DNA from 3 places in the Allobosea sp. R86505 genome. Region 1 is predicted to be linked to each of the others. Evidence: predicted binding sites of a transcription regulator. Region 1 holds the regulator's gene; each other region holds the start of a gene.
What was found. The regulator PhoB, encoded in region 1, activates phosphate uptake and scavenging genes when phosphate is short. The targets are predictions, from matches to a motif close to TGTCATNNANCTGTCAT.
Positions count from the first base shown of each region.

Region 1 (5,388 bases):
TCGGCTTCGCCTCATAGCCGGCCTGCGGCTTGTCGGAGAACCCGGCCGCGCCGCCGGGCACGGCCTTGCCGCGGTTGATCGCCGGGTTGAGCAGATCGGCGAGATAGCCCTCCAGCGGCTTCAGCTCCTGCCGAGACGCCTTGGAATTGGGCGTGCGCGCCGAGGACGGCTTCTTGGCGGGCTTGGGTTTGGCGGGCGAGTCTTTGGCGGGTGTGTCGGACATCCCGGCAATATGGGGTGCATCCCCGCCGCGCGCGAGAGGGTGCGGCGCATGGGGGAGCGCACTGGTGACAGGAGCTGGCAGGAGTGGCGCCGTTTCGGAGGGGTGGCGGACGCCCTTTCGCAATGGACTTGTCATGCGATGTCGCCATGATCGCGGACCACTGCGAGCGGCAACGCGCGCGCACCCTATCGCCTTCACCTCATGAGGACACGCCATGCGCCGACGCGTCATTGCGATCATGGCGGGAGCCGCCGCCCTGCTCGCCGCGGCGGGGGCGCAGGCGGTCGGGCCGGACTGGACCTGGCTGGACGAGGACCCGGAATACCGCCAGGCGCGCCGCTGGATCGAGGAGAAGAACTTCCCGCCCGCCATCGAGAAGCTGGAGGTGCTGCTGAAGCGCTCGCCGCACTCGCCCGTGCTGCTGAACTGGCTCGCCTTCTCGCACCGCAAGCTGAAGAACTACCCGCTCTCGAAGCAGTATTACGACGCCGCGCTGATGCGCGACCCGACCTTCCTGCCCGCGCTCGAATATCAGGGCGAATGGTTCATCGAGACCGGCGACATGGCCTCGGCCAAGGCCAACCTCGCCAAGCTCGCCAGCCTCTGCGGCCGCTGCCACGAATGGCAGGACCTCGACGAGGCCATCGCGAAGGCGGAGGGGCGGTAGGCGCGTCATTCTCGGGCTCGACCGCGACCCGGAATCGCGGGGAACCCCTCTCCTGTAAGGAGAGGGGCAGGGGAGAGGTGTCGGCCCCTCAACCAGCAAAGCGCCAACCCAATCGCTGCGCCGGTGAGGTCTCACGCCACCGTCAAGCGGCCTACCCCTCACCCTGCCCTCTCCCTACGGGAGAGGGTTCTCCGTCGAGGTTTCCCCGCCCCAGCCAACCCACTATCCCCGCCGCCGCAGCGACGCCGGTGGCGAAGCAGCCCTGCAGCAGATAGCCGCCGGTCGGCGCTTCCCAGTCCAGCATCTCGCCGGCGACGAAAACGCCTGGCAGGCGCCGCAGCATGAAGCCTGCGTCGATCTCGGAGGCCGCGATGCCGCCGGCGCTGGAGATCGCCCGGTCGATCGGCATCGTCCCGGTCAGGCGCAACGGCGCACTCTTGATCGCCGCCGCGAGCGCCGCGGGGTTTTCGTCGAGCTTTCCCGCGACGCTGTCGCGCAGCACGGCGACCGCCGCCGGCGAGAGCCCTGCCGCCTTGCGCAGATGGTTGCTGAGCGTCTCGCCCGGCCGGCGCTTGCCGAGCTTCTCGGTCAGCCGGGCGAGGTCGAGATCCGGACGCAGGTCGATCTCCAGCACCGCCGAACCGTCCCGCGCGATCGCCTCGCGCAGCGGCCCCGACAGCGCATAGATCGCGCCGCCCTCCAGCCCATGGGCGTCGATCATCGCCTCGCCCGCAATCTTTTTGCCGGCAAAGCACAACGTAATCCGCTTCAGCGGCGCGCCGGCGAAACGCTCGCGCAGCGTCTGCGACCAAGCTACCGCGAAGCCGCCATTGGCCGGCCGCAGCGGCGCCACCGCGACGCCCCTCCCCGCCAGCAGCGGAACCCAGCCGCCATCGGAGCCCAGCCGCGGCCAGCTCGCCCCGCCCAGCGCCAGCAGCGTCGCATCCGGCGTGAGCGTTACCTCGCCGGCCGCCGTAGCGAAGGTCAGTTCGCCCTCGTCGTTCCAGCCGGTCCAGCGCCGGCCGGCTTCGAGCCGCACGCCGAGACCGTCGAGCCGGCGCAGCCAGGCGCGCAGCAGCGGCGAGGCCTTCATCGCCTTCGGGAAAACGCGACCGCTGGTGCCAATGAAGCTCTCCGCGCCGAGGCCATCGGCCCAGTCGCGCAGTGCCTGCGGCGGGAAGGCCGCGACGGCCGGTTCGAGCCAGTCCCGCGCCGCGCCGTAATGCGGCAGGAAGGTCTCCAGCGGCTCGGAATGGGTCAGGTTCAGCCCGCCGCGCCCGGCGAGCAGGAATTTCCGCGCCGGCGACGGCATCCGCTCATGGATCGTGACGCGGTGGCCGGCCTGCGCCAGCCGCTCGGCGGCGATCAGCCCGGCGGGGCCGGCGCCGATGATGGCGATGTCTTTGCTGTGCATCGGGTCGGCTTGCGCCGTCGGGCGTCGCGGGTCAAGCGATCAGGCGTCGGCGGACGCACGCTCGTCATTCTCGGGCTTGACCCGAGAATCTCTGGCCGGCACGGCAGCGGAGCCTCATCGTCACGAGATGCTCGGGTCTGCGCCCGAGCATGACGGTTCGCCTCACGCCCGCGCAAAGGTCTCGTCGAAGGCGTAGCCCGCGCCGCGGACCGTGCGCAGCGGGTCCTTGGCGTCGCCCGGCGTGATCGCCTTGCGCAGGCGCCCGACATGCACGTCGACGGTGCGCTCGTCGATATAGACGTCGCGGCCCCAGACGGCGTCGAGCAGTTGCGCGCGCGAATAGACCCGGCCCGGCGCCTGCATCAGGAATTCGAGCAGGCGGAACTCGGTCGGGCCCAGATGCAGCTCCTCGCCGGAGCGGCGCACGCGCCGCGTTGTGCGGTCGAGTTCGAGATCACCGGCCGTCAGCAGACCGGCGACATGGCCGGGCTTCGCCCGGCGCAGCAGCGCCTGGATGCGCGCGATCAGCTCCGGCAGGGAGAACGGCTTGACGACATAGTCGTCTGCGCCGGTGGCGAGCCCGCGCACCCGCTCGGTCTCCTCGCCACGCGCGGTGAGCATGATGATCGGCACCCGCTCGGTGTCGCGGCGCGCCCGCAGCCGGCGGCAGAGTTCGATGCCCGACAGCCCCGGCAGCATCCAGTCCAGCAGCACGAGATCGGGCGTGTTGTCGCGCAGGTGCAGCTCGGCGTCGTCGCCGCGCGCCACGCTGTCAACCACGAAGCCCTCGGCCTCGAGATTGTAGCGCAGCAGCAGGGTGAGGGGTTCCTCGTCCTCGACGATCAGGATGCGGGCGGCCATGGCACGGTTCCAGATAATGGGTGGTGCAGGCGTCATTCTCGGGCTTGACCCGAGAATCTCGGCGACCGGAGGGTCCCGGTTTCGGAGATGGTCGGGTCAAGCCCGACCATGACGTGCTGCAATGTCAGCTCCCCGTCACGGCCTCAACCGTGATGTCGGTGGTCTCGAGCTTGGGACGGTTGATGTCGAGCGACTCGCCGGTGACGAGATAGTGGATCGTCTCGGCGATGTTGGTGGTGTGGTCGCCGATGCGCTCGACGTTCTTGGCGCAGAACAGGAGATGCGTGCAGAAGGTGATGTTGCGCGGATCTTCCATCATGTAGGTCAGAAGCTCGCGGAAGAGCGAGGTGTAGAGCGCGTCGATCTCGCCGTCGCGGTGCCAGACATCGAGGGCCTTCTGCTCATTGCTGGTGGCGTAGGCGTCGAGCACGTCCTTGAGCTGCGCCTGGACAAGCCGGCTCATATGCTCGAGCCCGACCACGGCCCGGTGCGGCGGCGAGAACTGGCCGGAGATCGCCACGGCGCGCTTGGCGATGTTCTTGGCGAGGTCGCCGACGCGCTCGATGTCCGACGCGATGCGGATCGCCGAGATCAGCTCGCGCAGGTCCTGGGCGAGAGGCTGGCGCCGGGCGATCGTCAGCACGGCGCGCTCCTCGACGTCGCGCTGCAGGTTGTCGAGGCGCTGGTCGGCCGAGATCACCTTCTGGGCCAGCGTCGTGTCGCGGCGCACCAGCGCAACGGTGGAGTCGCCGAGCATGCGCTCGGACATCCCGCCCATCTCGGCGAGGCTGCGGCGCAGCGACTCGAGATCGGCGTCGTAGGAGCGAACGATATGGTCGGTCATCGCGGCTAGGTCCTTCGAATGCGGGGCTGAAGCGGAGGGCAGTCAGCCGAATCGGCCGGTGACGTAATCCTGCGTCTGCTTCTTGCCTGGGTTCATGAAGATCGTGTTGGTCGCGTCGAACTCGATCACCTCGCCGAGATACATGAAGGCGGTGTACTGCGAGATGCGCGCCGCCTGCTGCATGTTGTGGGTGACGATGACGATGGTGAAGTCGGTCTTCAGCTGCTCGAGCAGGTCCTCGATCTTGCCGGTCGAGATCGGGTCGAGCGCCGAGGTCGGCTCGTCGAACAGGATGACCTCGGGCTTCTGGGCGATGGTGCGCGCGATGCACAGGCGCTGCTGCTGGCCGCCGGAGAGACCCATGCCGGAGGTCTTGAGTTTGTCCTTGACCTCGTCCCACAGCGCGGCACGGCGCAGCGCGCCCTCGACGCGGTCGTCGAGCTCGGACTTCGGCGGCTTCTCGTAGAGGCGGATGCCGAAGGCGACGTTGTCGTAGATCGACATCGGGAAGGGCGTCGGCTTCTGGAAGACCATGCCGATGCGCGAGCGCAGCTCGTTGACGTCGACGTCGTTGGAGATGACGTTGCGCCCGTCCAGCATCACCTCGCCGGTCGCCTTCTGCTCGGGGTAGAGCGAGTAGATCCGGTTGAAGATTCGCAGCAGGGTCGACTTGCCGCAGCCCGAGGGGCCGATCAGCGCGGTGACGTGCCGGTCGCGGAAGTCGAGATTGATGTTCTTCAGCGCCTTGTGCTCGCCATAGTAGAAATCGAGGTTCTTCACCGCGATCCGGACGGGCGCATCGGCATCGAGCGTCTGCGGGCTGAGTTCGAGGGTGGACAGCATCGAAGGGTTCCTTCGGATCGGACGCGACGGTGGGAAGGCGCTGGTCTTACTTGCTACCGCGGACGATGCGGCGGGCGATGATCGAAAGCAGCAGGATGGACATGGTGATGATCAGCGAGCCGGCCCAGGCGAGCTGCTGCCAGTTCTCATACGGCGCCGAGGCGAACATGTAGATCGTCACCGGCAGGTTGGAGACGCCGCCCATCAGATCGGCCGAGAACCAGAAATTGTTGTTTAGCGCGGTGAAGATCAGCGGCGCCGTCTCGCCGGCGATGCGGGCGAGCGCGAGCAGGATACCGGTGACCATGCCGGCCTTGGCGGCCTTCCAGGTGATCGAGGTGATGACCACCGACGGAGGCGCGCCGAGCGCCGAGCCGGCCTCGCGCAGCGGCCCCGGCACGAGGCGCAGCATGTCCTCGGTGGTGCGCACGATGACCGGGATCGCGATGATGCCGAGCGCGACGCCGCCGGCCCAGCCGGAATAGCCGCCCAGCGGCTCGACCAGGATGACGTAGACGAACAGGCCGATCAGGATC
Region 1 covers NZ_JAXHPY010000001.1:1,495,736-1,501,123, reverse strand. Annotated here, with positions in the region: gene uvrB (excinuclease ABC subunit UvrB) at 1-223, opposite strand, end outside; gene SJY11_RS07175 (tetratricopeptide repeat protein) at 438-890, shown strand; gene SJY11_RS07170 (TIGR03862 family flavoprotein) at 1,042-2,304, opposite strand; gene phoB (phosphate regulon transcriptional regulator PhoB) at 2,467-3,165, opposite strand; gene phoU (phosphate signaling complex protein PhoU) at 3,290-4,009, opposite strand; gene pstB (phosphate ABC transporter ATP-binding protein PstB) at 4,052-4,852, opposite strand; gene pstA (phosphate ABC transporter permease PstA) at 4,899-5,388, opposite strand, start outside.

Region 2 (5,388 bases), 1.1 Mb from region 1:
AGGCCCTTCACGAAGAGCCTCTGCATGACGATGACGACGAAGACCGGCGGTAGCATCGCCAGCATGGCGGTCGCCATCGCCAGCGGCCATTCGGTCAGCGCGTCGGAGGTGACGATCATCTTGCGGATGCCGATCACGATGGTCTGCATCGAGTCCTTCGTGGTGATCAGCAGCGGCCAGAGATACTGGTTCCAGCCATAGATGAACTGGATCACGAACAGCGCCGCGATCGTGGTGATCGAGAGCGGGATGACCGTGTCCTTGAAGAAGCGGAACGGCCCGGCACCGTCGATGCGCGACGCTTCCAGCAGTTCGTCGGGGATCGTCATGAAGAACTGTCGAAACAGCAGCGTGCCGGTCGCCGAGGCGATCAGCGGGACCGCGAGCCCCTGATAGGTGTCCAGCATGTTCAGGTCGGAGACGACCTTGAAGGTCGGGAAGATGCGCACCTCCACGGGCAGCATCAGCGTGACGAAGATGATCCAGAAGGCCGCCATCCGGAAGGGGAAGCGGTAATAGACCACCGCATAGGCCGACAGCACCGAAATCACGATCTTCCCGATCGCGATCGCCATCGCCATCACGAAGGAGTTCAGCATCATGCTGGCGACGGGTTCGCGGGTCGAGCCGGACGTGCCGACGAACAGGATCCGGTAGTAGTTGTCGAACAGGTAGGGCCCCGGGTAGAGCGGCAGCTGACCGTTGATGACCGTCGCATTGTCCCAGCTCGAGGCGACGAAGGTCAGCCACACCGGAAAGGCGACGATCAGCACGCCGATCGACAGGATGACATAGGCGATCGCATCGCCCAGGCGGCGGTCCTCGACCATCAGTAGCTCACCTTGCGCTCGATGAACTTGAACTGCACGGCGGTCATCGCGATCACCATGACCAGCAGTATGACCGACTGCGCCGCCGAGCCGCCCAGGTCCGAGCCGCCCTTGCCATCCGAATAGACCTTGTAGACGAGGGTCTCGGTCGCGCCCGAAGGCCCGCCGCCGGTCACCGTGTCGATGATGCCGAAGGTGTCGAAGAACACGTAGACGATGTTGACCACGAGCAGGAAGAAGGTCGTCGGCGACAGCAGCGGGAAGACGATCGTCCAGAAGCGCCGCATCGGCCGCGCCCCGTCGATCACGGCGGCCTCGATCACGCTCTTGGGGATCGACTGCAGCCCCGCCAGGAAGAACAGGAAATTGTAGCTGATCTGCTTCCAGGTCGCGGCCAGGATCACGAGCAGCATGGCGTCATTGCCGTTGAGGCGCGGGTTCCATGCGATCCCGAGCGACTGCAGGCCTCGGGCCAGCATGCCCAGCGAGGGATCGAACATGAACAGCCAGAGCACGCCCGCAATGGCCGGCGCGACCGCATAGGGCCAGATCAGAAGGGTCTTGAAGGCCTCTGCCCCGCGCAGTTGCCGATCGGCCATGACCGCGAACAGCAGCGCGATCGACAACGACAGGATGCAGACGAAGGTCGAGAAGATCGCCGTATTGACGAAGGCCTTGTAGTAGCCGGGGTTCGAGAACAGCGTGACGTAATTCTCGAACCAGACGAAATCGGTCGAGATGCCGAAAGCGTCCTGCAGCAGGAAGCTCTGCCAGACCGCCTGGCTCGCGGGCCAGTAGAAGAAGACGAGCGTGATCGCCAGCTGCGGCAGAAGCAGCAGAGCCGGCACCGTCAGCCCGCTGAAATAGGCGTTCTTCTGCATGGCGTGTCCGAAACGAACCGCCGCCCCGGGGAGGGGGCGGCGGCGATGGTGGTGGGAAACGGATCAGCGACCGGCCGTCCGCTCGAACTGGCGCAGCGTCTGGTTGCCACGCGCGGTGGCGGCGTCGAGCGCTGCCTTCGGGGTCTTCTGGCCGTTCAGGGCCGCTTCGATCTCCTCGGCCCAGATGTCGCGGATCTGCACCAGGCTGCCGAAGCGCACGCCGCGCGAATTGTCCGTCGGCGCCTTGTTGTTGAGCGAGAGCAGCGGCGTCTCGAGGAACGGCTTGTCCTTGTAGAAGCCCGACGCCTTGACCTTCTCATAAGCGGCCTTGGTGATCGGCAGATAGCCGGACTCGGTGTGCAGCTTCACCTGCCGGTCGACGTTGGAGAGGAAGGAGAAGAACTTGGCCACGCCCTTGTACTCGTCGGCCTTCTTGCCGCCCATCACCCACAACGAGGCGCCGCCGATGATCGAGTTCTGCGGCGCGCCCGCCGCATCGGGGTAGTACGGCATCGGCGCATTCGCCCATTCGAACTTGGCGTTGGCGCGGACATTGCCGAAGAAGGCCGAGGAGGTCAGGAAGATCGGGCATTCACCCGAGGTGAAACGACCCTCGCCGGTGTTGGTGCGGCCGGAATAGTCATAGGTCTTGTCCTTCTGCATCTCGACCAGATTGGTCAGGTGCTTCAGGAAGACGCCCTTGTTGAAGACGAATTCGGTGTCGAAGCCATCGAAGCCGTTGGACTTCGTGCCGACCGGCTCGTTGTGCCAGGCGCCGAGCTGCTCGATGTTGACCCAGGTCACCCAGCCATTCGAGAAGCCGCACTTGTCGTAGCCGGCGGCCTTGAGTTTCTTGGCGGCGTCGAACACCTCGGGCCAGGTCTTGGGCGGCGCGTCGGCGTTCAGCCCGGCCTTCTTGAAGGCGTCCTTGTTGTACCACATCACCGCGGAGGACGAGTTGAAGGGGAACGACAGCATCTCGCCCTTGGTCGTCGAATAGTAGCCGGTGATGGCTGGCAGATAGCTCTTCGGATCGAATGTTTCGCCGGCTTCCTTCATCAGGTCCTGGACCGGCTTGATGGCGCCCTTGGCGGACATCATCGTCGCGGTTCCGACCTCGAAGACCTGCATGATGTGCGGCGCATTGCCGGCGCGGAAGGCGGCGATGCCGGCGTTCAGCGTGTCGGCATAGGAGCCCTTATAGGCGGGGACGACCTTGAAGTCCTTCTGGGAGGCGTTGAATTCCTCGGCCAGCTTGACGACGACGTCGTTGTTGGCGCCGGTCATGGCGTGCCACCACTGGATCTCGGTCTGCGCCAGCGCAGGCGCGGCGCCGCCCAGCACGAAAGCCGCGACGGACATCAGGATGCGTGATTTCACTGTCATCTCTTTCTCCCTTCCGCCCTCGGTTCGCTTGGGCGGCTGTTCTTGTTGGTGCGCAAGCTAGCATGAAGGGCCGGCGACGTTTCAATGACAAAATGATGACGGACGCAAGCGCGCGTCCGGGCTGCTCCTGTGTGCAAGCCCTTGCGTAATCGTCCGGAAGGCGCTGTTCTCGCCGTCCCCTGCCCGCCTTCGATGGATCATCGCCATGCCGCGCCTGTCCCTGACGCCCGAACGGACCCTCCCCCAGGACGCACCGGCCGCGGCCCTGCTCGGGCGCATCTGGCGGCCTGATGTCGCAGGCCCCGCGATCGTCACGTTGCGCGACGGAATGGTCGTCGACATCACCCGCGCTTTTCCGACCAGCCGGGACCTCTGCGAGGCGCCCGGTCCCGCCGCCGCTTTGCGGGCCGCTCCGGGCGAGCCGGTCGCGACGCTCGCCGACATCCTCGCGAACACGCCGGTCGACGGCCGCGACCCCGCACGGCCCTGGCTGCTCTCGCCGCTCAACCTGCAGGTGGTCAAGGCCGCCGGCGTCACCTTCGCCGTCTCGATGCTGGAGCGCGTCATCGAGGAGAAGGCGCGTGGCAACCCCGCTGCCGCCGCCACGATCCGCGGCGAGATCGGCAAGCTGATCGGTGACGATCTCTCGAAGCTGAAGCCGGGTTCGCCCGAGGCGATGCACCTCAAGGAGGTGCTGATCAGGCAGGGCGCCTGGAGCCAGTATCTCGAGGTCGGCATCGGACCCGATGCCGAGATCTTCACCAAGGCGCCGCCGATGTCCTCGGTCGGCACCGGTTTCGACGCCGGGCTGCACCCGTCGTCGACCTGGAACAATCCCGAGCCCGAGATCGTGCTCGTCGTCGCCTCCGACGGCCGCATCGTCGGCGCCACGCTCGGCAACGACGTCAATCTGCGCGATGTCGAGGGCCGCTCGGCGCTCCTTCTGGGCAAGGCGAAGGACAACAACGCCGCCGCCGCGGTCGGCCCCTTCATCCGCCTCTTCGACGCCGGCTTCACGCTCGACCATGTCCGCAACACCACGGTCACGCTGACGGTCGAGGGCGAGGACGGCTTCACGCTGGAAGGCTCCTCCTCGATCGCGAAGATCAGCCGCGATCCCGCCGATCTTGCCGCGCAGATGATCGGTCCCCATCACCAGTACCCGGACGGGGCGGCGCTCTATCTCGGCACCATGTTCGCGCCGATCAAGGATCGCGACACAGCCGGAGGCGGCTTCACCCATAAATACGGTGACATCGTCACCATCGCGGCCCCGGAACTCGGGGCGCTGGTCAACCGGATGAAGCGCACCGACCATTGCGAGCCCTGGACCTTCGGCACCTCGCATCTGATGCGCAGCCTGGCCAAGCGCGGGCTGCTGTGAGCCCAGGCGAGATCCTCGTCGTCGGCGAGGCGATCGGCGATTTCATCCCGCGCGACCCAGAGGGTCTGCGCTACGAGGCCGTGCTCGGCGGCTCGGCCTTCAACGCGGCCATCGCGCTCGCCCGTTTCGGGGCGAGGCCGGCCTATGCCGGCGCGCTCTCGACGGATGCACTCGGCCGGCGCTTCCGCGCCGCGCTGGCGGCCGAGGGCATCGATAGGCGTTTCATCCAGGACAGCGCACGCCCGACCGCCGTGGCGATCGTCTCGCCGCTGGGGCCCGACGGCACGCCGGAATTCGCGCTTCATCTCGACGGCACGGCCCATGCGGAGGCGGCCCGCACCCCGCGGGCGATGCCGCACGGCGTGGTCCATCTCCACGCCTCCTCTTTCGGCGCCACCACCGGGCCCTCTGGGGAGGCCGCCGCGATCCTGGCGGCGAGCGCCCGCGCCTCTGGTGCCACCGTCAGCTACGACATCAACATCCGCGCCGCCGTCCTGCCCGGGCGAGAGCGGGCGCGTGAGTTGATCGAGGCCCGCATCGCCCAGGCCGACATCGTCAAGGCCAGCCTCGAGGATCTCGCCTGGCTCTATCCCGGGGAGCCGGTCGAGGGCGTGGTTTCGCGCTGGCGGGGATGGGGCGCGTCGCTCGTGCTCATCACGAGAGGCGCCGATGGCGCCGTCTGTCACGGTCCGGGGCCCCCTCTCACCGCGGCCGCCGCCCCCGTCGCGGTATCGGACACGATCGGGGCCGGCGACACCTTCATCGGCGGCTTCGTTGCCGTACTGGCGGCAAGGGGGCTGCTGGGACGCGGCTTCGCCGGGGCCGGCCGCGACGATCTTCAGGCGGCGCTCGACTTCGCCTGCGCAGTGGCGGCCGACAATTGCACCCGCCCCGGCTGCGATCCGCC
Region 2 covers NZ_JAXHPY010000001.1:360,321-365,708, reverse strand. Annotated here, with positions in the region: gene ugpE (sn-glycerol-3-phosphate ABC transporter permease UgpE) at 1-830, opposite strand, end outside; gene ugpA (sn-glycerol-3-phosphate ABC transporter permease UgpA) at 830-1,711, opposite strand; gene ugpB (sn-glycerol-3-phosphate ABC transporter substrate-binding protein UgpB) at 1,775-3,097, opposite strand; gene SJY11_RS01730 (fumarylacetoacetate hydrolase family protein) at 3,303-4,481, shown strand; gene SJY11_RS01725 (carbohydrate kinase family protein) at 4,478-5,388, shown strand, end outside.
Region 2: ugpB (sn-glycerol-3-phosphate ABC transporter substrate-binding protein UgpB) is a predicted target of PhoB. The motif match lies at 3,182-3,198, and genes of this name have one in related genera.

Region 3 (5,388 bases), 2.3 Mb from region 1:
ATCCACACGACGAGCGGCAAATGGGACCTCGTCGCGGAACTCGGCACCGACAGCCTGACCGCCCTCGACGGGGTGCTGACGCGGCTGCGCCTGATCGCCGGCATCGCGGCGTCCGAAACCCATCTGCTGCTGGCGACGCCGCGCAGCAGCCGGGCCGGGCTCGGGCCGCTCGCCCAGCGCTGAGGATGGGAGCATCAAAGTACGCGGCCCCGACGCCGGCAGCGTCGGGGCCGCGCGCTAAACCCGTTCGACGTGATCAGGCGGGCAGGACGACGACCTTCGTCTTCACCGGGGTCTGGTCGTAGAGGTCGATCATGTCCTGCGTCAGAAGGCCGACGCAGCCGCTGGTGATGCCCGAGCCGATCGATTCCTCGTCGAGCGAGGCGTAGATCGTGTAGAGCGTGTAGCGGCCGTTCTGGTAGAGATGCAGGGTGCGCGCGCCCAGCGGATTGTCGAGGCCGCCCGGCATGCCGCGGGCATATTTCGCCGCTTCCGGCTGGCGCTTGATCATCTCCGGCGGCGGCGTCCAGGTCGGCCATTCCGACTTGCGCCCGACATAGGCATCGCCGCTCCAACGGAAGCCGTCGCGGCCGACATTGGCGCCGTAGCGCGTGGCGCTGTTGTCGCCCTCGATGCGATAGACATAATAGTTGCCGGGATCGACGACGATCGTGCCCGGCGCTTCCTTGCTCTCGTAGCGCACGGTGCGGCGCCAGTATTGCGGATCGACCTTGGAGACGTCGGCGGCGGGAATCGGGAATTTCTTGTCTTCGACCGGCCCGTAGAGCTTCTTCGCCTCGGCGAGGCTCATCCCGTCCTGGGTGACGCAGCCGCCCAGCGCCAGCGCGCCGAGGCCGGCGGCGGAGCCGGCAAGGAAAGAGCGGCGGTCGAGCCGCTCCAGCCGAAGGCCGCGCAGGGCCGCTTCATCACGCTTGATCATCACACAACAATCCCGACTGCGCGTCGCCCGACCGAGCTGGCCCGGCGACCTGTTGAACCTGCCCAATATAGAGTTTGCCGCTTGAACGGGAGCCTGGCAAGCCTGACGGCCGGCGCTCAGGCGCTCCGCCCGGACGAAACGGCCTCGGCGCGCTGCGGCAGAGCAACCGTCGCGACGACACAGGCCGCCAGCATCAGGCCCGAGCCGATCAGGCAGGCCTGGAGGCCGCCCCACTGGTAGAGCAGGCCCGACAACAGGGTCCCGAGGAAGCGGCCGAGCGCGTTGGCGGCATAATAGAAGCCGACATCTTCGGCCGACTTCTCCGAGCCGGCATAGGCCAGGATCAGATAGGAGTGGAGCGACGAATTGACCGCGAAGGCGAAGCCGAACAGGCTCAAGCCCACGACCAGCACGAGATCGGGCCGCAGGCCGGAGCCGCCCGCCAGCAGCGCGGCGAGGCCGAAGGGGATGGCCGCCAGCGCCAGCGACCAGAGCCGCGCGGCAGGCACTTCCGACGAGAGCCCGTCGGCGCTGCGCCGGATGACGGCGGGGGCCGCGGCCTGGACCAGACCATAGCCGATCGTCCAGAGGGCCAGGAAGGTGCCGACCATCGTGAAGGTCCAGCCCGAGGCGTAGAGAAACACCGGCACGCCGACGACGAACCAGACGTCGCGCGCCCCGAACAGCGCGACGCGTGCCAGCGCCAGCAGGTTGACGGCGCGGTTCTTGGCGAAGAGTTCGCGGGCGGATTTGCTCGCCCTCGCCTTGCCCATCATCGCCGGGAGCGAGGTCAGTACGCCGAACAGGATCAGCGCCAGCATGGCCGCCATCGCCCAGAGTGCGCCGCGGAAGCCCAGCGCCTCCAGCAGGAGCCCGCCGAGGAAGAAGCCGACGCCCTTCATCGCGTTCTTGGAGCCGGTGAACCAGGCGACCCAGCGGAACAGCCGTCCCTCGGAGTCTTCGCTGCGCGCCGCGGCCTCGGCGACCTTGATCGCGGATTTCGAGGCCGTCTTGGTCAGGTCCTTGGCGACGCCGCAGATCCCTTGCGCCATCACCACCCAGGCGACGGAGGCCGCGGCCGTCCAGTCCGGCGACAGGCCCGACAGCAGCAGGAAGCCGGCGATCTGCGTCGTCAGGCCCACCGCGAGCATGCGGGTGATGCCATAGCGCGCCGCGAGCCAGCCACCGATCAGGTTGGCGACGATCCCGGCCGCCTCATAGAGCAGAAACAGGAAGGCGAGGGTGAAAGGCGAATAGCCGAGCCGGAAGAAATGCAGCAGCACGAGCATGCGCAGCGCGCCGTCGGTCAGGGTAAAACCCCAATAGGCGGCGGTGACGATGGCGTAGTTGCGGGCTCCTGCCGTCACCCGATCAGATCCCGACCTGTTCGAGATGGCAGGCGAGATCGACCATGCGGCAGGCATAGCCCATCTCGTTGTCGTACCAGGCGTAGACCTTCAGCATCGTGCCGTCGGTGACCAGCGTCGAGAGGCCGTCGACGATGGCCGAGCGCGTGTCGCGCTGATAGTCGATCGAGACCAGCGGGCGCGGCTCGAAGCCGAGGATGCCGGCGAGCGGTCCGCGCGCCGCCGCCTCGAACAGCGCGTTGACCTCGGCAGCGGTCGTCGGCCGCTCCAGTTCGAAGACGCAGTCGGTCAGCGAGGCGTTGAGGACAGGCGCGCGCACGGCGTGACCGTCGAGCTTGCCCTTGAGTTCGGGATAGATCAGCGCGATCGCGGTGGCGCTGCCGGTCGTCGTCGGCTGCAGCGAGAGCATCGCCGAGCGGGCGCGGCGCAGATCCTTGTGGGGCGCATCGACCACGACATTGGTGTTGGTCGGGTCATGGATCGTGGTGATCTGGCCGTGCCGGATGCGCAGGTTCTCGTGCACGACCTTCACCACGGGGGCGAGGCAGTTGGTGGTGCAGGAGGCGGCGGTGACGATCGGGTGCGAGCCCGGATCGTAGAGATGCTCGTTGACGCCGACGACGACGTTGAGGACCGAGGCGTCCTTCACCGGGGCGGCGACGATGACGCGCTTGGCGCCGCGCTTCAGATGCCCCTCCAGTGTCGAAGGCGTCAGGAACTTGCCCGTGCATTCGAGCACGACATCGACGCCGAGATCGCCCCAGGGAATCTCGCCCGGCTCGCCCGCCGCCGAGAAGCTCAAGCTGCGCCCGCCGATCGTGATCGCATCCTCCCCGGCGCTCGCGATGCCGCCGCGCCAGCGGCCCTGCATGCTGTCGAATTCGAGCAGATGGGCGGTCGCGGCCGCACCGCCCTTCAACTCGTTGAGATGGACGATATCGAGCCGGTTGCCGGCGCGCGGATCGTCGCCCTGCCGGTCGGCCGCTCCCAGCGCCGCCCGCAGCGCCAGCCGCCCGATCCGCCCCATGCCGTTGATGCCGACCCGCATGATCCCTGCTCCCTGCGCCAGATCCTCAGGGTCCATGAACCGGATGACGGGAACATGTCAATATGTCGGTTGAATCCGACATATTGTGCGGCAATGATCATGTCGTCATCCACCGACATAACGAGATGAAGACATGGAAACGTCCCCTCTCAAGGTTCTCTTCGTCTGCAAGGGCAACCACGCCCGTTCGATCATGGCCGAGTCGATCATGCGCCGGCTGCCCGGCGCGAAGTTCACCGTCTTCAGCGCGGGATCGCAGCCCCGGCCGCAGATCAATCCCTTCGTGGTGCGGCTGTTGACCTCGCTGAACCACGACCTCACCGGTCTGGCGCCCAAGAGCTGGGACGACTTCGCCAGGCCGGGAGCGCCCGAACTCGATTTCGTCTTCACCCTCTCGGAGACCGCCGCCAACGCCGCGCCACCAGCCTGGCCCGGCAATCCGATGACCGCCCTGTGGACCCTGCCCGACCCCGCCGCCTTCGAGGGCGACGATGTCCAGAAGGCGCTTGCCTTTGCCGACGCCTACCGCATGCTCAACAACCGCATCTCGATCTTCGCGAGTCTGCCGCTGGCGACCCTGCAGGGCATGGCGCTGCAGCACCGGCTCGATGCGATCGGCAAGGATACGGGCCGCCGCGAACCCGCCGGCGTCGCTGGAGCACCGAGGGAAGACGCCGCTTGACGCCCAGACGCCCCAACGCAGGACGGCTCCCGCCGAAGCTCGACACGATGGACGCCGTCGCCCTGCTGGGGGCGCTGGCGCAACCGACGCGGCTCGAGATCTTCCGGCTGCTGATGCGCTACCGGCCGCATGGCCTGGCGGCCGGCGATATCGGCCGGCTGCTCGCGGTCGCGCACAACACGCTGTCGGCGCATCTGGCCGCGCTCGAGCAGGTCGGGCTGCTCGCGTCGCGGCGCGACGGCCGCCACATCATCTTCGCCGCCCAGGCCGCGCGCGCCGATGCGCTGCAGGCCTTCCTGGCCGAGGCCTGCTGCACCGAAGGCCCCCTGCCCTGTGCGGATGCGGCGCCGGCCTTTCCGGCGCGACGCGACCCCGTGGCGAGCGAGCACCCGCTGCGCGTCCTGGTGGTCTGCACCGGCAATTCGGCCCGCTCGATCATGGCCGAGGCGGTGCTCAACCGCGAAGGTCTCGGGCGGATCCAGGCGTTTTCGGCCGGCTCGCGCCCGCAGGAGGCGCCGCATCCCCTGGCGCTGCGTCTCCTCGCCGATCTCGGCTACGACGTCTCGGGGATGCGGTCGAAATCCTGGGACGAGTTCCTGGGGGCGGACGAGCCGCCGCTCGACCTGGTCGTCACGGTCTGCGACGACGCCAGCGAGAGCGCCTGCCCCGCCTTCCCCGGCGTGCCGCTGCGTGTCCATTGGGGGCTCGACGATCCGGCTGCCGCGACCGGGCCGGAAGAGGCCCGGCGGGCCGCCTTCCTGCAGAGCTACCGGGCCCTGGCGGCGCGGGTGTCGGCCTTCGTCAACCTGCCCTTCGAGCAAATGTCGCTGCGTGAGCTCGCACCGGTGCTCGCAGCCATCGGCCGGATGGACGGCGCGACGGCGAAGACGCTCGACCAGGCGGCCTGAGGCGGATCAGCCCAGCCGACGGTCGCGGATGTCGAGGATGCGGTCGCACACCGCCCGGTGCTCGGCCAGCAGAACCTGAATCGGCGTCAGCGGCCGGAAGGCCTGCGGGTCGAGTTCCTCCTCGCCCACCTCGGCCCAGTTCTCGATCGCGGCGTCCGCCGCGGCGAGATGCTGCGGCGAGAGCAGCCCCTCGTCGCTCGCGCCCTGCTCCAGGGCGATGCGCTCGGCGATCCGCCGGCGCAGGCCCTGCTCGGCCGCGACCACCGCGTCGAGTTCGTCGGCATAGGCCATGGCGCGGCTACTGGATGACGCCGCGCTTGGTCAGCCCATCGATGTCGCAACGGCAGGGCGCGCCCCGCGGGGCCGGCGGCCCCGAGCAGGAGCCGCGCGAGGTGACGCAGAAGCTGCCGCCCCGGCCGCCTTCGCGATAGCGCGGCCGGTCG
Region 3 covers NZ_JAXHPY010000001.1:3,799,413-3,804,800, forward strand. Annotated here, with positions in the region: gene SJY11_RS18250 (Lrp/AsnC family transcriptional regulator) at 1-183, shown strand, start outside; gene SJY11_RS18255 (L,D-transpeptidase) at 257-940, opposite strand; gene arsJ (organoarsenical effux MFS transporter ArsJ) at 1,057-2,307, opposite strand; gene SJY11_RS18265 (ArsJ-associated glyceraldehyde-3-phosphate dehydrogenase) at 2,312-3,355, opposite strand; gene SJY11_RS18270 (arsenate reductase/protein-tyrosine-phosphatase family protein) at 3,489-4,037, shown strand; gene SJY11_RS18275 (arsenate reductase/protein-tyrosine-phosphatase family protein) at 4,034-4,945, shown strand; gene SJY11_RS18280 (hypothetical protein) at 4,952-5,236, opposite strand; gene SJY11_RS18285 (hypothetical protein) at 5,244-5,388, opposite strand, start outside.
Region 3: SJY11_RS18265 (ArsJ-associated glyceraldehyde-3-phosphate dehydrogenase) is a predicted target of PhoB. The motif match lies at 3,399-3,415, and genes of this name have one in related genera.